DNA from 2 places in the Rhizobium sp. BK456 genome. Region 1 is predicted to be linked to the other one. Evidence: riboswitches for the same ligand, from Rfam matches in the RefSeq annotation. Region 1 holds a riboswitch; the other holds the start of a gene.
The links. Region 1 has a riboswitch for FMN ahead of FHX03_RS27230 (DMT family transporter). Riboswitches for the same ligand answer to the same signal wherever they lie in the genome.
Positions count from the first base shown of each region.

Region 2: another riboswitch for FMN. It lies ahead of FHX03_RS21100 (6,7-dimethyl-8-ribityllumazine synthase); the one in region 1 lies ahead of FHX03_RS27230 (DMT family transporter).

Region 1 covers NZ_JACIAO010000011.1:202,571-212,871, forward strand. The annotation lists gene clpX (ATP-dependent Clp protease ATP-binding subunit ClpX) at 133-1,410, shown strand; gene lon (endopeptidase La) at 1,832-4,249, shown strand; gene hupB (DNA-binding protein HupB) at 4,456-4,731, shown strand; FMN riboswitch at 4,852-5,004, shown strand; gene FHX03_RS27230 (DMT family transporter) at 5,098-6,009, shown strand; gene FHX03_RS27235 (esterase-like activity of phytase family protein) at 6,093-8,291, shown strand; gene FHX03_RS27240 (aldo/keto reductase) at 8,550-9,536, opposite strand; gene FHX03_RS27245 (cupin domain-containing protein) at 9,787-10,188, shown strand; gene FHX03_RS27250 (class I SAM-dependent methyltransferase) at 10,189-10,301, opposite strand, start outside.
Region 2 covers NZ_JACIAO010000007.1:270,775-281,075, forward strand. The annotation lists gene FHX03_RS21060 (phytanoyl-CoA dioxygenase family protein) at 1-776, shown strand, start outside; gene FHX03_RS21065 (LysR family transcriptional regulator) at 906-1,829, shown strand; gene FHX03_RS21070 (MFS transporter) at 1,818-3,074, opposite strand; gene FHX03_RS21075 (ArsR/SmtB family transcription factor) at 3,071-3,721, opposite strand; gene FHX03_RS21080 (adenylate/guanylate cyclase domain-containing protein) at 3,794-4,906, opposite strand; gene FHX03_RS21085 (hypothetical protein) at 5,100-5,324, shown strand; gene FHX03_RS21090 (GCG_CRPN prefix-to-repeats domain-containing protein) at 5,406-5,726, opposite strand; gene FHX03_RS21095 (SRPBCC domain-containing protein) at 5,910-6,356, opposite strand; FMN riboswitch at 6,586-6,729, shown strand; gene FHX03_RS21100 (6,7-dimethyl-8-ribityllumazine synthase) at 6,808-7,242, shown strand; gene FHX03_RS21105 (VOC family protein) at 7,406-8,095, shown strand; gene FHX03_RS21110 (DUF1194 domain-containing protein) at 8,271-9,047, opposite strand; gene FHX03_RS21115 (LysR family transcriptional regulator) at 9,156-10,058, opposite strand; gene FHX03_RS21120 (SDR family NAD(P)-dependent oxidoreductase) at 10,251-10,301, shown strand, end outside.

The DNA.
Region 1 (10,301 bases):
TGATCGATTGGGCCCGGTTCGTAGCCCCTGAAGCCCTTCTCGGCAAAGGCTCCGGTGACGGAGTGCCGCCAGGAGCTGATTGAGTGGACCGCGATTTCGCCTTGAAATGCGGCGTGCTGGAAGGAAAGTGATATGAGCAAGGTCAGCGGCAGCAACGGCGGCGACTCCAAGAACACACTCTATTGTTCGTTCTGCGGAAAGAGCCAGCACGAAGTCCGGAAACTGATTGCCGGGCCGACCGTCTTCATCTGCGATGAATGCGTCGAATTGTGCATGGACATCATCCGCGAGGAGAACAAGTCCTCGATGGTCAAGTCCCGCGACGGCGTTCCGACGCCCCAGGACATCATCAAGGTCCTCGACGAATACGTCATCGGCCAGCGGCAGGCGAAGAAGATCTTGTCGGTCGCCGTTCACAACCATTACAAGCGCCTGGCGCACGCTTCCAAGAACGGCGAAGTCGAGCTGGCGAAGTCGAACATCATGCTGGTCGGCCCGACCGGCTGCGGCAAGACCTATCTCGCCCAGACGCTCGCCCGCATCATCGACGTTCCGTTCACCATGGCCGATGCGACGACGCTGACCGAAGCCGGTTACGTCGGCGAAGACGTCGAAAACATCATCCTCAAGCTTCTGCAGTCGGCCGACTACAATGTCGAGCGCGCCCAGCGCGGCATCGTCTATATCGACGAAGTCGACAAGATTTCGCGCAAGTCCGACAATCCGTCGATCACCCGCGACGTCTCGGGCGAGGGCGTGCAGCAGGCGCTGTTGAAGATCATGGAAGGCACGGTCGCTTCCGTTCCGCCGCAGGGCGGCCGCAAGCATCCGCAGCAGGAATTCCTCCAGGTCGACACGACCAACATCCTGTTCATCTGCGGCGGCGCCTTCGCCGGTCTCGACAAGATCATCTCCGCACGTGGCGAGAAGACATCGATCGGCTTCGGCGCCACCGTCAAGGCCCAAGACGACCGCCGCGTCGGCGAAGTCCTGCGCGAACTGGAGCCGGAAGACCTGGTCAAGTTCGGCCTCATCCCCGAATTCATCGGCCGTCTGCCGGTTCTGGCGACGCTGGAGGATCTCGATGAGGATGCGCTGATCCAGATCTTGTCGGAGCCGAAGAACGCGCTGATCAAGCAGTATCAGCGCCTGTTCGAGATGGAAGACGTGGAACTGACCTTCCACGAGGATGCCCTGCGCGAAATCGCCCGCAAGGCGATCGTCCGCAAGACCGGCGCCCGGGGCCTTCGCTCGATCATGGAGAAGATCCTGCTCGACACGATGTTCGAATTGCCGACGCTGGAAGGTGTGCGCGAAGTCGTCATCTCCGAGGAAGTGGTGCGCGGTTCGGCCCGCCCGCTTTACATCTATGCCGATCGTCAGGAAGAAAAGGCCAACGCTTCGGCGTAACCTTTGCGCTTTCGCACGATTATTTTGGGGGCTTGCCATCGGCGGGCCCCTTTCTATTTGAAAAACCATCCGAGGCACTGTTAGTATTCTGCCGGTGGGAACCGGAATTGACTTTGCCGATGTTGGGAAGGGGCCGATGTTGTGCAAGGAAGAGTGCTTGGCAATGATGCCGTGATTCCGTAAGCCTATTGTCGGTGCTTGTATTTTAGTCGGTTGGAAGTGGTAAGCGCCGGTCCAGCCACGCGCTTCATAGTGTTGGTGTTCCGTTGTAATAAAGCTGTCACATCCGGGGAACGCGGGCGTTAGCGTGGCTTGAAAAGCGTAGTCAGAACCTCCACTTGTAGCAACAAGTGAGAGTGCCGGCCGGTCCCAAGCGGCCGTGCAGAGAGCCCGGTAACGGGACGATGGAAAGGACTTAAAAATGACGAAGAAAACGTCTGTAGCGAGCAGCACTGCCTACCCTGTTCTGCCTTTGCGCGACATCGTGGTTTTCCCGCATATGATCGTGCCGCTGTTCGTCGGACGGGAAAAGTCGATCCGTGCGCTCGAAGAGGTCATGGGTTCCGACAAGCAGATCATGCTGGTGACGCAAATCAACGCCAGTGACGACGATCCGGATCCCTCCGCGATCCACAAGGTCGGCACCGTGGCGAACGTATTGCAGCTCTTGAAGCTGCCCGATGGCACGGTCAAGGTTCTGGTCGAAGGCCGCGCCCGCGCCGAGATCGACACCTATACCAGCCGCGAAGATTTCTATGAGGCGCTCGGCCATGTGCTTGAGGAGCCGCACGACGATCCGGTCGAGCTGGAAGCCTTGTCGCGTTCGGTCGTCTCCGAATTCGAAAGCTATGTGAAGCTCAACAAGAAGATTTCGCCTGAGGTGGTAGGTGCCGCCAGCCAGATCGACGACTATTCCAAGCTCGCCGATACGGTCGCTTCGCATCTGTCGATCAAGATCACCGAGAAGCAGGAGATGCTGGAAACCACCAGCGTCAAGGCCCGCCTCGAAAAGGCCCTCGGCTTCATGGAAGGCGAGATTTCGGTCCTGCAGGTCGAAAAGCGCATCCGCTCGCGCGTCAAGCGCCAGATGGAAAAGACCCAGCGCGAATACTACCTGAACGAACAGATGAAGGCGATCCAGAAGGAACTCGGCGACGGCGAAGAAGGCCGCGACGAGATGAGCGAACTGGAAGAGCGCATCGCCAAGACCAAGCTCTCCAAGGAGGCCCGTGAAAAGGCTGACGCGGAGCTGAAGAAGCTGCGCCAGATGAGCCCGATGTCGGCTGAAGCCACCGTCGTGCGCAATTATCTGGACTGGCTGCTCGGCATCCCCTGGGGCAAGAAGTCGAAGATCAAGGCCGATCTCAACAATGCCGAGAAGATCCTCGAAGCCGATCACTTCGGTCTCGACAAGGTCAAGGAGCGCATCGTCGAATATCTGGCCGTGCAGGCTCGCGCCACCAAGATCAAGGGCCCGATCCTGTGCCTCGTCGGCCCTCCCGGTGTCGGCAAGACCTCGCTCGCCCAGTCGATCGCCAAGGCGACCGGCCGTGAGTATGTCCGCATGGCGCTCGGCGGCGTTCGTGACGAAGCCGAAATCCGCGGCCACCGCCGCACCTATATCGGCTCGATGCCCGGCAAGGTCATCCAGTCGATGAAGAAGGCGAAGAAGTCGAACCCGCTGTTCCTGCTCGACGAAATCGACAAGCTCGGCCAGGACTATCGCGGTGATCCGTCTTCGGCCCTGCTCGAGGTGCTCGATCCGGCGCAGAACTCGACCTTCATGGATCATTACCTGGAAGTCGAATACGACCTGTCGGACGTGATGTTCATCACGACGGCGAATACGCTGAACATCCCGGCGCCGCTGATGGACCGCATGGAGATCATCCGTATCGCCGGCTACACCGAAGATGAAAAGCGCGAGATCGCCAAGCGGCATCTGCTGCCGAAGGCCATCAAGGAACATGCGTTGCAGCCGGAAGAATTCTCGGTCAGCGACGACGCTCTGATGGCGATCAGCCAGCAGTACACCCGTGAAGCCGGTGTGCGCAGCTTCGAACGTGAACTGATGAAACTCGCCCGCAAGGCGGTCACCGAGATCATCAAGGGCAAGACGAAGTCCGTGCATGTGACGGCCGCCAACATCTCCGACTATCTGGGTGTTCCGCGCTTCCGCCATGGCGAAGCCGAGGGCGAGGATCAGGTCGGCGTTGTCACCGGCCTTGCCTGGACGGAAGTCGGCGGCGAACTGCTGACTATCGAAGGCGTGATGATGCCGGGCAAGGGCCGCATGACGGTCACCGGCAATCTGAAGGAAGTCATGAAGGAATCGATCTCGGCGGCGGCCTCCTACGTCCGCTCGCGCGCTGTCGATTTCGGCATCGAGCCGCCGCGCTTCGACAAGAGCGACATCCACGTGCACGTGCCGGAAGGCGCGACGCCGAAGGATGGCCCCTCGGCCGGCGTCGCTATGGCGACCGCCATCGTCTCGATCATGACCGGTATCCCGGTGAACAGACACGTGGCCATGACCGGTGAAATCACCCTTCGCGGCCGTGTGCTGCCGATCGGCGGTCTCAAGGAAAAGCTGCTCGCAGCGCTTCGTGGCGGCATCAAGAAGGTGCTGATTCCGGAAGAAAACGCCAAGGACCTGGCGGAGATTCCGGACAACGTGAAGAACAGCATGGAGATCATCCCGGTGTCCCGCATGGGCGAGGTGATCAAGCATGCGCTGGTCCGGCGGCCGGAGCCGATCGAATGGGACGGCACGGTGGAAACGCCTGTCATCACCTCGGTCGAAGGCCTCGACGAGACGGGCGCGACCATAGCGCATTGAGTGGCCTCGGCCACATTTATGCCCCATTGGCTGAAAAGACGGAAAAAGGCTGGCGAAAACGCCAGCCTTTTTTGTGAAAACGTCATGTAGACGCTTGCTTTTCCTTGATTTGCAGGGCTTTTGGGTTCCCGGCGGGCCTGATGAAACCTATTCTGCGCCTAGCTTACTTTTGAGTCGTTTCGTACCATTTAGAAAGGGGTGGAAACATGAACAAGAATGAACTCGTGTCCGCAGTCGCCGAAAAGGCAGGACTGACGAAGTCTGACGCGGCTTCCGCTGTTGACGCGGTTTTTGACGTTGTCCAGGGTGAACTCAAGAACAAGGGCGACATCCGCCTCGCAGGGTTCGGCAGCTTCACCGTTTCTCATCGTGCCGCATCGAAGGGCCGCAACCCGTCGACGGGCGCTGAAGTCGACATTCCGGCTCGCAACGTGCCGAAGTTCACGCCCGGCAAGGGCCTGAAGGACGCCGTCAACGGCTGATCTGAGATTATCCGCCAGCCGTAAACGAGACCGGCTGTGCAGGATTTAGGAGGGGTTCGGCTTTGCCGGACCCCTTTTGCTTTCGCCGCTTGCCGCATGCGGCCCTTTGTTCTACGACAGAGCTGTTCTCAGGGCGGGGTGAAACTCCCCACCGGCGGTAAGGGTCTCGGCCCGAGCCCGCGAGCGCTTTCCCAAGCTGTCGCTTGGGAAGGGTCAGCAGATCCGGTGCGATTCCGGAGCCGACGGTCAAAGTCCGGATGGAAGAGAATGAGCATGGCCGCGTGCGGGGCAGGGGACTGCCAGCGTCAGCGTGCCGTCGCTCGTTGCGTCCTGATTTATGTTGGTCCCTGGTTTCGGATGAAAGACATGAATCAGAATTCCCTTGCAGTCTCGCAGTCGCGCGCCTTTGCCGGCGCAGCTTTCATGGTGCTTGGAGGCGTAGTCTTCTCGCTCCTCAACGTCGTCACCCAGTGGCTGACGATGAAGCTCGCCTTTCCCTCGGCTTCCGCGGCCTTCTGGCAATATGCCTTCGCGTTTCTGTTCTCCTTGCCCTTCCTGCGCAAATCAGGCCTTTCGGCAATGCGCACCGATTATCCCTGGCGGCATATTGTGCGCGTCATCTTTGCCGCGCTCGGCGTCGAGGCCTGGATTTCCGGCCTAGCGTCGGTGCCGATCTGGCAGGCGATCGCCCTCGTCATGACCTCGCCTTTCTTCATCATTCTCGGCGCCCGCCTGTTCCTCGGCGAACGTGTCGGTCCTGTCCGGTGGGCGGCGACCGGTGTCGGCTTTGCCGGCGCGATGATCATCCTGCAGCCATGGTCCGACAGCTTCACCTGGGCAGCCCTGCTGCCGGTGCTCTCGGCGCTGCTCTGGGGCGCCTCGTCGCTGATCACCAAGAGCCTGACCGGCATCGAAAAGCCCGAGACGATTACCGTCTGGCTGCTGGTGCTGCTGACGCCGATCAATGGCGGCCTGGCGCTCGCGGCGGGCTTTGCCGTGCCGACGGGCACCGCGCTTGCTCTCTTCCTGCTGGCCGGCCTGCTGACGGTCGTGGCGCAATACCTGCTGACCCTTGCCTATGCCAGCGCCGACGCCGCCTACGTCCAGCCCTTCGACGATCTGAAGCTGCCGTTGAATGTGCTGGCCGGCTGGCTGTTCTTCGGTTATGCGCCGGCCGGTTATCTTTGGCTCGGAGCTGCTCTCATCCTTGCCGCCTCGCTTTTCATCATGCGCGACGAGATGCGCCGGGAAAAGGGCGGCCCGACGCAAACCGCGTGAAATGGCGGGGGGCTGTCATGCCTCTGTCATGGCAGTCCCGCAGAAAACCCATGTTTCGACTATTCGACACATGGGGGATTTTCATGACCATTTCATCGCGCAAGGCAGCACTTGCTGCCGTGCTTCTCGCTTCCGTTGCCTTCCCGGCCGCCGCCGAGCCGGTTTTCAACCGCATCGCCTCCTTCCCGGTCGCCCAGAACCTGCCTGCCGACAAGGACAAGCTCTCGGCGACTTCAGCCGAAATCATCACCGCGACCGACGACGGCAACACGCTGATCTATAGCGACAGCCCGCTCGGTGCGATCGGCTTCATCGACATCACCGATGCCAAGGCCCCGAAATCAGGCGGCGCGCTGATGATGGACGGCGAGCCGACTTCGGTCACCTCGAGCGCCGGCAAGGCGCTGGTCGCCGTCAATACCTCCGAAAGCAAGGCCAAGCCCTCGGGCCGTCTGGCGATCGTCGACGTGGCGACGAAGAAGATCGAGAACACCTGCGATCTCGGCGGCCAGCCGGATTCGATCGCGCTCAACAAGGACAAGACGCTCGGCGCCATCGCGATCGAAAACGAGCGCGACGAAGAGGTCAATGACGGCAAGATCCCGCAGATGCCGGCCGGCGATCTGGTCGTCTTCCAGCTCAAGAAAGGTGCCGTCGATTGCGCCACCATCAAGCACGTGGCGCTGACCGGTCTTGCCGGCGTCGCCCCTGAGGATCCGGAGCCGGAATTCGTCGCCTTCAACGGCTTGAACGAGATCGCACTGACGCTGCAGGAAAACAATGAGATCGTCATCATCGACGCCACTACGGCTGAGGTGAAAACGCATTTCTCCGCCGGCAGCGTCGATCTTACCGGCATCGACACCAAGCGTGACGGCACTCTGAAATTCACCGGCGAATTGAAGGGCGTTCCGCGTGAGCCCGACGCCGTGAAGTGGCTGGACGACAACCGCCTCGTCATCGCCAACGAAGGCGATTACCAGGGCGGCTCGCGTGGTTTCACCATCTTCGACAAGATGGGCAAGCTTCTCTACGAATCGGGCGCATCCTTCGAACGCGCCGTCGCTCATATCGGCCACTATCCGGAAAGCCGTTCGGGATCGAAGGGCGTCGAGCCGGAAGGCCTCGAAGCCGCCAAGTTCGGCGACGACCAGTATTTCTTCCTGCTCGCCGAGCGCGCCTCGGTCGTCGGCGTCTTTAAAGATACCGGCGCCGATCCCGAGCTCGTGCAGCTGCTGCCATCGGGCATTTCGCCGGAAGGCGGGATCGCCATTCCCCAGCGCAACCTCTTCGCCACCGCCAACGAGCTCGACCTCGGCAAGGACGGCGGCACGCGCTCGCATGTGATGATCTATGAGCGTTCGGAAGGCGAGAAAGCCTATCCTCAGATCGTGTCGGCCGAAAAGGACGGCAATCCGATCGGCTTCGCAGCCCTATCGGGTCTCGCTGCCGTTCCCGGCAAGCCGGGCATGCTCTATGCCGTCAGCGACAGCGTTCTCGGCTCGCAGCCGACGATCTACACGATCGATGCCAGCAAGAAGCCGGCGGTAATCACCGATGCGCTCATCGTCAAGCGCGACGGCGCCCCGGCCCAGAAGCTCGACATCGAAGGCATCGCGGTGGCCGCCGATGGCTCATTCTGGCTCGCCTCGGAAGGCTACAGCGAGCGTCTCGTCCCACACGCCCTCTACAACGTCAACGCCAAGGGCGATATCAAGGCCGAGATCGCCCTGCCGAAGGAACTCGCCGCCAACGAAATCCGCTACGGCTTCGAAGGCGTCACCATTGTCGGCACCGGCGACGATGCCACGCTCTGGATGGCTGTCCAGCGCGAATGGGGTGACGACGAGAAGGGCTTCGTCAAGCTCGTCTCCTACAATCCGAAGAAGAAGGAATGGGGTGCCGTGCGCTATCCGCTCGACAAGACGGGCAGCGGCTGGGTCGGCCTGTCTGAAATCTCGGCGCAGGGCGACAGCGTCTACATCATCGAACGCGACAACCTCGTCGGCGACGCTGCCAAGCTGAAGAAGCTCTACAAGGTGGCGATCTCGGAGCTGAAGCCCGCCAAGCTCGGCGACGAACTGCCGGTCGTCAAGAAGACCGAAGCTCACGACTTCCTCGGCGAACTCAAGACCGCGACCAACGGCTATGTGCTCGACAAGCTCGAAGGCTTCACCTTCGACGCCTCGGGCAAACCCTACGCCGTCACCGACAATGACGGCGTCAGCGATTCTTCCGGCGAGACGCTGTTCTTCCCGGTTGAGCTGAACGCGACGAACTGAGTTGGGATAAAGAGATAAAGGAAGAGGCCGGGCGAAAGCCCGGCCTCTGTCGTTGAATCCAAGACCCCTCCGCCACAAGGGGAGGGGCTAAGATGCCGCACCGCTTTACGCAAACTCCATCGTATGAATTCGTCGAACGGTAACAGCCAGCAAGACCTCTGCTTTTGGTCGCTGCCGGACAACAGCGCCTAGTCGCTCCCCCTTATGGAGAGGGGTAGAGCGGCAGCCCACAACCCTCAAAAACAAGCAGCTCCAGCCCTACCAGCGCTGATGCACATGCGGCGCGATCAGCCGCTCGTAGAGCTCGCGTGTCGCCGCCATGACATCGGCCGAGAGCGGCGCAAGATCGGCTGCCGCCGCATTGGCTCTCGCCTGTTCGCCATTGCGGGCACCGGGGATGACGACGGTGACGGCGTCGGCCATCAGGATCCACCGAAGTGCAAAGGCGGCCATAGTGGCGCCTGTGGGCACCAGCTTGCGCACCTCCTCCACCGCCTGCAGGCCGACTTCGAAGGGCACGCCGGCAAAGGTCTCGCCGACGTCGAAGGCCTCGCCGTGACGGTTGAAATTGCGGTGGTCGTCGCTGGCAAAGTGCGTTTCCCCGGTGATCTTGCCGGAGAGCAGACCGCTGGCCAACGGCACGCGGGCGATGATCGCCACGTTCCTGCGGCGCGCCTCCTGGAAAAACAGGTGGTCGGGGCGCTGGCGGAAGATGTTGTAGATGATCTGGATGCTGACGACGCCGGGATATTCGATCGCCTTCAGCCCGTCCTCGACCTTTTCGACGCTAACGCCATAACCCCTGATCTTGCCGGCCTTCTGCAGCGCGTCGAGACCTTCGAAGACCTCCGGCTGGTAAAACACCTCGCGCGGCGGGCAGTGAAGCTGCACGAGGTCGAGGCTGTCGACGGCAAGATTCTCAAGGCTGCGGTCGATGAAGCCTTCGAGATTGGCCTTGGTATAACCTTCGGCGACATGCGGGTTGAGCCGGCGGCCCGCCTTGGTGGCGACCATCGGGCGCTTGCCGCCACGCGTCTTGAGCACGTCGGCGATGATCTTTTCCGAGCGGCCGTCGCCATATACGTCGGCTGTATCGATGAAGGTCATGCCGGCATCGAGTGCGGCATTCAGCGCCGCGCGTCCATCCGCTTCGCTGATATCGCCCCATGAGCCGCCGATCTGCCAGGCGCCGAAGCCGACATTGGTGACCGTGACGGGCATGCGGCCGAAAGCATGGTGTTTCATGAGAAATTCTCCCAATGCATGTTGCCCGGAAGTGTGCAGCGGTTCCGGGATAGCGACATGCGTAAAAACAGAGAACTAAAGCGCGTCCCATCAACCAAGTTCAATGTGACGCGCTTTAGGTGATGAAAGAGATTGGCCTATCAGCCGGGCGAGGATGCGGCAATTGTCGATCCGGCCTTGATTGGTCGCCTCGATGAAATATCGTCGGATTACAAGGCTTCAACTGCAATGGAATGGAAAAGGAAAGATGATGGAGATCAAACCCGCCGGCTCTCGCCCCTCGATGACGCCGCCGGCCGACTATTTCACCGGCGCCGTTCGCCAGGACCCGCTGATGGAGCCGCCGGCACCGGCCCGGGTGAAGGCAACCTCGGTTACTTTCGAGCCCGGCGCCCGCACCGCCTGGCACACGCATCCGCTCGGCCAGACGCTGATCGTCACTTTTGGCAAGGGCCTCGCCCAGAGCTGGGGCGGGGAAATCCGCGAGATTCGCGCCGGCGACACGGTCTGGTTTTCGCCGGGCGAGAAACATTGGCACGGCGCTGGCGAGGATACGGCGATGACGCACATCGCCATTCACGAGGCGCTGGACGGCAAGCATGTCGACTGGATGGAACAGGTCAGCGACGCGCAATATTTCGGCAAAAGCTGATCAGAGCCGTTTCAGGCAATAGGAAAAATGCGCATGTGATTCGACCGTCAGGAACTCGAATTGCCAGCCGTAATCCTTGCAGAACTTGGTGACCGCCTCGACGACGCCATAGA
Region 2 (10,301 bases), on a different contig from region 1:
ACGACGGCTATGTTTGGCTGAAGGGCCTCCTGCCGCGGGCCGATGTCATCGATTTCCGTGGCTGGGCGTTCGAGCGCCTCGCGGTGACAGGATTGGTCGAGCCCGGCAGCGATTTTTCGCAAGGGATTGCGTCGGCCGCCAGCGTCGACTGGAGCCTGGCGGACCGGCGCCTGATGTCGCTTGTCCGCTCCGCCGCCTATGAAGGTTTTTGCGCGCAGCCGCCGCTTACCCGCTTCATGGACGAATTTCTGCAGGGCATCTCCTATCTGCACAAGCGCAAGATCATGCGTTTCACCCAGCCGGGAACGCCGACGGCCACACCCGCTCACTACGATCTCGTTTATCTCCGCGGCGGCACCAGTCGCCTGGTGACGGTATGGATCCCGATCGGCGACATCCCTGCCGAGATGGGCGGCCTCGTCTACCTCGAAGGTTCGCACGCGCTTGGAGTCAAGATGGAGGCGAAGTTCCAGGCCGCAAGCGGCGATCTTTCTCCGGAAGAGCGGATCAGCGCCTATAACAGCCACATGACGGAAGGCGGCTGGGTCTCGAAAGATCTTCCCGATATGGCGGAGCGCTTCGACACCCGCTGGCTCGCCGCCGATTATGAGGCCGGCGACGTTGTGCTGCACTCGCCCTACATGATCCACGCCTCAACCACCAACCAGAACAGCAGCCGGCGGCTGCGCCTTTCCACCGACATCAGATATCAGAATGTCGACGACGAGATCGACGCCCGATGGAACAACCATTGGAGCCTCGGCGATATGCTGTAGCCCGGCTTCAGCGCCCCGGCAGCGAAGCGTCGGGACCTTACTGCCGCCGTGAGCGTTGATGGTCCAAGCCTTGAATCGGTTGCATGACTGACCGACTTATGGCTGGGACCGAACCGCTCGAGTTGCCTGATGCCGCGCACGAACCTGAACGATATCCTGATCTTCATGGCCGTCGTCGATGCCGGAAGTTTTATCGCCGGCGGCCAGGCCATGGGCCTGTCCCGCTCGGCGGCCGGAAAGGCCGTCATCCGCCTCGAAGACCGGCTCGGCGCACGTCTGCTCAACCGCACGACGAGAACGCTGAGCCTGACCGATGAAGGGCGGGTCTTTTACGAGCGCGGCCTGCAGATCCTTGCGGCGGTCGATGAGGCGGAAGCGAGTCTGGGAGGCCAGAGCGGCATGCCGCGCGGCCTTCTCAGACTGACTGTACCCGATGCCTTCGGCCGGCTCGTCGTGATGCCGCTGCTGGAAAAATATCTTCGGGCCTGGCCCGACATCCAGGTCGAGGTGAGCTTTACCGATCACCTCTCCGACATCATCGAGGACGGCTTCGATCTGGCGATCCGTATCGGCGCCGCGGCGTCGGATACCCGGCTGGTCTCGCGCGTGATCGCCACCTACAAGACACGCCTCTGCGCCTCGCCTTCCTATCTCGCCGCGAACGGCGAGCCACGCGAAATCGACGATCTCGCAGCCCACGACTGCCTGATTTTCGCCAACCGCAATCAAAGGCAAGGCTGGCGTTTTCGTGGCAAGGGCGGTGCCTGGATCAAGGCGCAGGGGCGCAGCCGCCTCAGGCTCGACAACGGCGAGGCGATCCGCGACGCTGCCCTGGCGGGATTGGGTATCGCGCTCCTGCCCGATTTTCTCATCGGCGGCGATCTCGCCGCCGGGCGTCTTCGGCAGGTCCTGCCCGACCTGGAAGCCGATGACGCCAAGATCGTCACGCTCTATCCCGACAAGCGCCTGCTGGAACCGCGCATCCACCGTTTCGTCGATCTGATGGTCGAGGCACTGGGACACGAGAGATCGGGCGCGCGCTCATCGCCTTGATACGGAAGCACCAACATCGGCAACCGCCCTGTCGAAACCGCGGAAACTTTTCAAGGCAAGGGGAAAGAGAGTGGCGACGAGATAGGCAAACCCGGTGAGCAGCAGCGCCGCGGCAAGACCGATCGTGCTGATCAGCGTACCGCCGACAAGGCCGCCGAAGGGAATGAGGGCGAAGCAGAGGGCGGTATTCAATGCGATGACGCGGCCGGTCAGCGGCTTGGGGATGCGCTCGAAGATCACCGCCGACAGGATCGGGTTGAGAAAGCCCGAGGCGAATCCCCCGATGGCCAGGGTCGTAAAGACAAGACCGAGCGGCGCATCCAGCGCAGTAACGAGAAAACGCGGAAAGCCGGTCAACAGGAATGCCACGGTATAGACGATCAGGCGCGGCATCCGTTCGCCGATTGCTGCGGCGATCGCCGCACCTGCGATCGATGCGCCGGCGAATGCCGCAAACATTGCTCCCAGCAGTTCCGGACCATGGCCGGAATCACGTGTCCAGACAGGCAGCAGCACCGCATGATAGGCCTGATCCAGCAGGTTGGTGATCGCCACCATAACGACGATGCTGACGAGCACAGCATCGCCGCGCAAAAAGCGCCAGCCTTCGCGGAGATCGTCGAGATAAGAAGGTCTCTCGGCCGGTCGGGCGCCGGATAGCTCTGGCGTGCGCCGCATATCGGGGATGCCGATGGCAACGATCAGCGCGGCCGCGGCGAAGGTGGCGGCATTGACGAGGAGCGCCTGACCCGGGCCGATCAGGCCGATCAGCGCCCCGGCTCCGGCCGCACCCGCCGTCGAGGCCAGCCGCTCAATGGCGCTGGCGACGCCAGTCACCCGTTCGAGCGGCACATTCGCGAGCCTGGCGATATCGGGAACCATCGCCTGCTTGGCGGCGTCGGAAGGCCCACGCAGCACGCCCATGGCAAAAACGGCAGGCAGCAGCACCGGCATGCCGAGCAGGCCGAAAAAATCGAACAACGGCACCAACGCCACCACGGCCACCGAAACGCTATCGCAGACGATGGCGATGCGCTTGGCGCCGACGCGGTCGATCAGCGGCCCGCCGAGCGCCTTGGCGACGACATAGGGCAGCATCTCCATCATCGCCGTCACGCCGGTCAGGACAGGGCTGCCCGTCGTGCTCAACACCAGCCAGGGAATGGCGATGGTCGACAGCCGCGTGCCGGAAAGCGAACATGTCTCGGCAGCAGCGAGCGCCAGGAAAGGCCCAGCCTTCCTCACGCCTCGTCCTCCCCTTCGCGATGCGGAAGGCGGCCCGGATAGGGGAAGGCGTGCAGCATGACATAGAAAGGAACCATGTCGGAATTCCGGGACGCCGCCTCGCCCAGCGGCGGAGCCGCCCGCATCGCTTCCAGGATGATGTCGGTCAGCCGTTTCGTCAGAGCCTCGGCCTGTGGCGCCGTCATCGGAATAATGATGTCGTCGGCAGTCGTCGCCTTGCGCCATTCGGCCGGCAGTTCGGCATATTCCTCGAGCGCCTGCTGCATCTGGCCGACCTGCAGCGAGAGCGCCGCCTGGTTGAAAGCGAGGTCGAGATCGAGCGCCTCCCCCTCGGCTTCGCTCGGCGGCACCGAGGTCAGCTCATGGCTGGCGCGCCACCAACGGTCTCGCCGTGAGGCATGCGGCGCCTCCTCGATGAAGCCATATTGGGCAAGCTGGCGCAGATGATAGCTCGTCGCGCCGCTGTTCAGGCCGAGCCGCGCGGCAAGCTGCGTCGCCGTGGCAGGTCCATCGATCCTCAGCATGCCGAGCATGCGCAGCCGGACGGGATGAGCCAGCGCCTTCAGCGCGGTCGGTTCGGGCACGACGCGGCTGACGATGCGGGAGGCGGCGGTATCTGCGGCAGGTTTCGGGTGCGGATGTTTCATGCTTCAAGCATATATTTGCAAACATATCTTTGCAAATATTTCTTTGCAAAAGCGATGCGTCTGCCCGCAGGCTCAATCCTCCCGCAGGGTGAAGACCGCGCAAGGATCGGCGATGCCGCGCAGGGTATGCTCTCCGAGCGGCATCAAGGGCGTCCCCGTGTTGGCCGCCACCGCGCCTGAGATCAGCACAGTTCGGCCGAGCGGCTTGCAGAGCCCTTCCAGCCGGCTGACCAGGTTGACCGCAGGGCCGATGGCGGTAAAGTCCAGCCGGTCGGCCGCGCCGATATTGCCCCACAGAATCTCGCCGAAATGCAGCGCCGCGCCGAACGGCAACGGTGCCAGCCCCTGCGCCTGGCGCACCTGGTCGAGATGAACCATGCCGGCGCGGCTGGCGGCGACCGCCCGCAATGCGGCCTCGCAGGCCTCCCGGTCTCCTTCGATCGCTCCGCCAGAAGCCGCCGTCACCGGAAAGATCGCCAGCACGCCGTCACCGATGAATTTCAGCACCTCGCCGCCGAAGGCGTGCACTGCGCCTGCGACGCGGTCGAAATAGGCGTCCAGCGCGGTGATCATCTGGTGAGGATCGGTCACCTCGGAGAGCGCGGTGAAATCGCGCAGATCGGCGCAAAGAAGAGCGGCTCGGATGGTCTCGCCGGTGCCGCGGGCTAGCGCGCCGGCCTGCACTCGGGCCGCACTGCGCCGGCCGAGATAGGCTTCGAGGAGCGCGGCCCGCGCCTCCCGCGCAGCAAGTGCGGCAAGCGGCGCAGCGGCAAAACGCGCGACCTCGCGCAGCAGGCTGATCGCGGCCGGGCCGAATGCGCTGTTCCCTGCCCCGCTGGCAACCCCCGCCCAGCCGAGCAGCGGGCCGTCCGATGCCTGATTATCCTGTGCTGGCCCGATCCTGGTCTCCCACACCGGCCCCAGCCCGGCCAGCCACTCGCGCCCGGCTTCGCTCTGCGGAGTGGCGGCAAAGGCCAATGCCTCGATGACCGCCTCGGTCTCGGCCCGCCACAGCCAGGTGCGCCGCGCGATGATCGGATGCGGCACCGATAGCGTCAGCGCGCCGCCCGAAAGCGGCAGGCCCTCAGCCAAAAGCCGGCGCCCGAGCTCGGCCAGAAACCGTTCGGGACCGGGCGAGGCACCGGCCTCGTCAACCAGCCAGGCAAGGGGAGACGGCAGATCCATGCTGCAACATGACACCGCCCCGGGACGTCCGCAAGGATGCCTTCAGGAGCCTATCGACACCTTGAGCCCTTCCTGCGCAGACAATTCCTGTCGCGAACCTTCCATCACGGGGAAAAGCGAAAAATAACGCTTTAAACTTGCGCCGTTTTGATTTCATTATGCGCCGTTCGTCATCGTGTGATTGAGGGGTACGATGGGCACGATATTCTGGCCGAAAGATCCGCTGGATGGGAATGACATGACGCTGCTGACGTCGATCCTTCGGCGGTGGTGCGAAAGGTATCAGGTCGAGCTGACGGCGGAGGAAAGCAGCCGCAAGGCAAAGGAACTCGTCGAATGGTTCGAATTCGGCGTCAAGGATCCGATCGAGCTCGCCGAACTGATCGACGACAAGCACTGGCTCGTCAGCAGGATCTGACACAGGGCCTGCGGAAATTTCATAGGAAAAGGCCGGGCGAAACATCGCACCGGCCCTCGTCAACTTGCCTAACCAAGGCTTTTAGTCATCATCCCGCCAGCGACGGTCGCGATCCCAGCGCCGCTCATGGCTCCAGCGCGGGCCGTCCCAATCGCGGTGACGTCGCTCCCAGCCCCAACGCGGCGGGCCACCGTAAAATGCCACCGGCGGCGGGCGTCGCCAATTCGGCCGGCATTCACCCCAGCGGGTCAGATGCCAGCCGCGGCCGCACGCATAGTCGACCTTCGTGACATCGCTTGTGGCTTTGCTCTGGACATTGATTGTCCCCATCGGCATTGCCTCAGCCGTGCCGATCGAGAGGCTGCCAGCGAGCAAGGCAGCCGCGATAGAAAGTGCCTTCATCGAAAACTCCATTTCATCCAGCCGCCCTGATCTTATGGCCGCCAAATTGAACTGGAGATGAACTGCACGTTCATGTTTAGACGATAAAAACCAGCGTTTTCGGACGCCCGATCAGGGTATCGCCGCACCGCTTTTCCCGCGGCGTCAAGCGCTTGCGGGCGCCCGCTGCCCGTAAAAAATCGTTCATGTTCTGCCGTGAAAACTGTCAGGACCGGGATCGCGCCCGGCGGCGACCTCGGTCAGCCGTCCAAGGTAGTGCGCCCAGCCTTCTGCATGGCCGGCGCATTGATCGGCGCTCGGCAGGCCGCTATGGGTGAGTCGCAGCAGCGTTCCGTCTCCTTGCTCGATCAGGTCGATCTCGACCAGGCTCGACCCCGGCGGAACCACCTCGCTGCCGTCCCAGCCGAAGCTATAGGCAAGGCGATGAACCGGCACCACCTCGCGAAACGAGCCGCGCGCAAAACGAGCGCCGGTGACGTTGACGAGGTAGAGCCCGCCCGGCTGCGGCTCGACCTGAGCCTCGGTTCCCATCCAGCGCAGAATCTTTTCAGGGTCGGTCATCAGCGCAAACACCGCGGCCGGCGGCGCCGCGATATGCGCCTCGCGGTGAACGACGAGGGGATCTTGCATGTCTCTCTCCCATGGTTGTCATGGCCTGCCCTCGCCTCCGGCGGGATCAGCGGGTCATGCTGTGTAGATTGGGTGTCCTCATCGGAATCATGTAGGCAAACGTGTACGTTCAGCAAGGGCGCTCGGGGCGTCATCCTCATATTGCGGACACAGGTAAGCCGCTGCTCCTTGCACATTGCAGAAAGTATTTCGCCCTATTGCCAGCCCGCCGCCTTGCCCCTATTGTCCCCGCCGTTCTCAGGGCGGGGTGAAAGTCCCTACCGGCGGTATGCAGTTTCGATTGCGAGCCCGCGAGCGCCTTCTTAAGGAAGGGTCAGCAGATCAGGTGAGATGCCTGAGCCGACGGTCATAGTCCGGATGAAAGAGAACGCGCGTTCCTGCCGCCCTTGCGGCTGTCGGGGACGTTCGTGATCGCCTTGGGTGATGTGTCTGTTCGCCAAAGGAGATTACCATGACACCCACCCGCTACGCCTTTATCAAAGCCAGCTGGCACGCCGACATCGTCGACCGCGCCCTTGACGGCTTCTACCAACTCGTGCCGCCCGAGCAGGTCGATGTGTTCGATGTTCCCGGCGCCTTCGAAATGCCGCTGCTTTCCCGCGATCTTGCCGCAACCGGGCGCTATGCCGCCGTCGTTGCCGCCGCTTTCGTCGTCGACGGCGGAATTTACCGCCATGAATTCGTCGCCCAGGCCGTGGTCGACGGGCTGATGCGCGCCGGCATGGATACCGGCGTGCCGGTGCTGTCGGTTTCGCTGACGCCGCACCAATATCAGGAAACCGACCACCACAAGCAGATCTACCGGGCACACTTCGTCGAGAAAGGGCGGGAGGCTGCAAAGGCCGCGCTGACGATCGGGAAGACACGCGCCGCTCTTGCCGCGTAGCAAGGCTGATCCGCTGAAACCGAGGCGGCGGGACCGATCCCGCCGTCTTCATCAGGCCAATTCCGACAGAATAATTGATTCGACGCCCTCGCCGCGCTGTGGTCCACTCGACCCCGACATGTATCGCCATTCTTAACGCATCCACAACCTCAAGGAGCTGAAGATGAGCAATGCAATGCGCAGTGAACCCCCTATCGAAAATCCGAAAACACGGCCCGTCGACACCAAGCTCGAAGTGGTCGTCATCCCCGTTTCCGACGTCGACCGCGCCAAACGTTTTTACGACGGCCTCGGCTGGCGGCTCGACGCCGACTTCGCCAGTGATGCCGATTTCCGGGTGATCCAGTTCACCCCGCCCGGCTCCGGCTGCGCGATCATTTTCGGCAAGAACATAACCGCAGCCGCACCCGGCTCCGCCCAGGGGCTCTACCTCATCGTCTCCGACATCGAGGCCGCCCGTCGCGATCTCATCGCCCGTGGCGTCGAGGTCAGCGACGTGTTCCATGACGCTGCCGGCGTCTATGCCGGCAAGGACGAACCCTATCTCTTCGGACGGCTGAGGCTCGCCGGCCGCGATCCCGATCACCGCAGCTATCGCTCCTTCGCCTCGTTCAAGGATCCCGACGGCAACGGCTGGCTTTTCCAGGAAGTCACCCAGCGCCTGCCCGGACGCATCGACGCCGACGAGACGGCCTTTGCGACCTCGAGCGACCTTGCGTCAGCGCTGCGCCGCGCGGCCATCGCCCACGGCGAACACGAGAAACGCAACGGCGGCAAACACGACGAGAACTGGCCGGATTGGTACGCCGAATACATGGTCAGCGAACGGGCCGGCCGGGAGCTGCCGTTATAGATGGCGGTAAAGGACGCAGACGCTGGTCGCGTCTGTGTTCCCTCTTAATAATGCTGCAGTCCGCTTGCCTTTCGCTTGCCGCTCAAGGCCAAGCGAAGGACAATAGGGGGCCACACGGCACGTCTTTCATTGTCTCTCGCTTCACCCCGAGCGAAAGCGCCGGCAAGCCACCCCATTATCGGTCAAACATATCCCGCCACTGCTTTTCTCCAATCATGCAGTCTGTCGCCGGCACAGCCCCGGCAATTCTCTGCACCGTAGCCGGCGGGGAAAGGCCGCTGATCTCCAGCACCAGCTTGCGGCGCACGGCAACGGCGAAATCCTCGATCTTGCGCACCGGCAGCACGAAGGCGCCAGGGCCGCCGATCACGCAGTCGGCGTAATATGTGTCGAGCCCGTTGGGGGCATCGGAGGGCCTCAGCATGATGGCAAGGCCGTTGATGATCATGCCGGCTTCAACCGCCTTGTCGCGCGCCGGTGTAACCGGATTGCCGGAATTGTTCGGGCCGTCGCCGGAGACGTCGATCACCTCCCGCCGACCCTGAAACGGGCTGGTCATGATCATGCTGGCGCCCTGGCCGATCGCTGTGGATATCGAAGTGCGCCGTTGCGTGGCGATCGGCCGGGCTTCGATCTTGCCGGCAAAGGCGATCGCGTCCTCTTCCGTCTCGATCACCTGCCAGTCGATCACCGAATCCTGGACGACGTAGCCTGCCCATTCGAAATAGCTGATGGCAATGCGCCCGGTCAGACCGCCCCTCACCGCATTAAGGAATTCCTGGTGCTTGAGCGCCTCGACATACCCCTCGCGCTGAATGCCGATCTCTTCGAAATCCATCGACCGCGAGGTGTCGACGGCGAGCACGAGGCTGACGTCAACCTCGTTCGTCCCCGCCTGTGCTGCCGGGACGAGGCCGGAAAGCCCCATGAGCACCGCAACTGTCGTCAGCATCGGTAAATCCCCGCGCCATCCAAGCCAGCGAACTCTAACACAGCTTGATCGAGGAAGGACGCGCAGCCGCGTGCACGGCTTCAATTTTCGGTGATGGCATCGGGTGCCTCAATGCAGGGGAAGCCACAAGGGGGTCTTCCACGCCTTCAGCGCCTCGAGAAAGACCTGCAGGCGCAAGGGCAGGAAGCGGCGTGTCGGATAGACCGCATGCACGAATATCTCCTCGGACGACCAGTCCGGCAAGAGGCGGATGAGCTCGCCTCTTCTGATCTGATCGTCGCAATAGGTGGAAGGCAGCAGGCCGATGCCGTGTCCGCGATAGGTGAAGGCGCTCACCGCTTCGAAATCCCGGCTCGATACCGGCCCCGACACCTGCTGGCGGACCGATTTGCGGTCGCTGACGAGATGCCATTCCGCTTCGCCGTTACGGCCGTTCAGCAGCACGCACTGATGATCCTTCAGGTCTTCGGGCTTCGAGGGAGGCGCCCTGCCCTTCATATAGTCCGGCGCCGCGACCAGATAGCGCACGCTCTTTCCGAGCCGCTGCGCGACGATCGACGAATCCTTGAGTTCGCCGAAGCGGATGCCGAGATCGATATTCTCGGCGATCAGATCGAGAAACAGGTTGGTGACGAAGAGATCGATCCGGATTTCGGGATAGGTCTTCAGGAAGGTCGAAACGAATTCGTAGAAAACCTCCTGCCCGAAGATGACGGGCACGGAGATCTTCAGCAAGCCTTCCGGCTTTCTCTGGGTTTCCGTCAAGGCCTGCTCGGCGTCGATAAGATGGGAAAGCGGCTCGCTGCACTGATCGAAATAGGCGCTGCCCTGCGCGGTCAGGCTGAGCTTGCGGGTCGTGCGCTGCAGCAGCGTCACGCCGAGTTGCTCCTCCAGCGACGTCACCTTCCGGCTGACGGTCGAGACCGGCATGCCGAGAGAATGGGCGGCACGGCTGAAGCTGCCGTAGCGCGCCACCGTCACGAAAACCGCGATGTCGTTCAGGTCCGCCATGCCGCGATTTTTGCATAGATGCAAAAGAGAATCCAGATATTTCCATCTAATCGATGAATGGAGTTTTCGCCATATTCACCTTGCGAAAACAATCACAACCCGATGGAGGCGCATTCGCAGCCGCCCCATCTCGAGCGACCCGGCCTTCGCAAGCGCAGACCTCCGTTGCCCGACCAAATTATGGAGTTCAACATGACTACCGCAAAGACTGTCATCGTCACGGGCGCCTCCCAGGGTATCGGA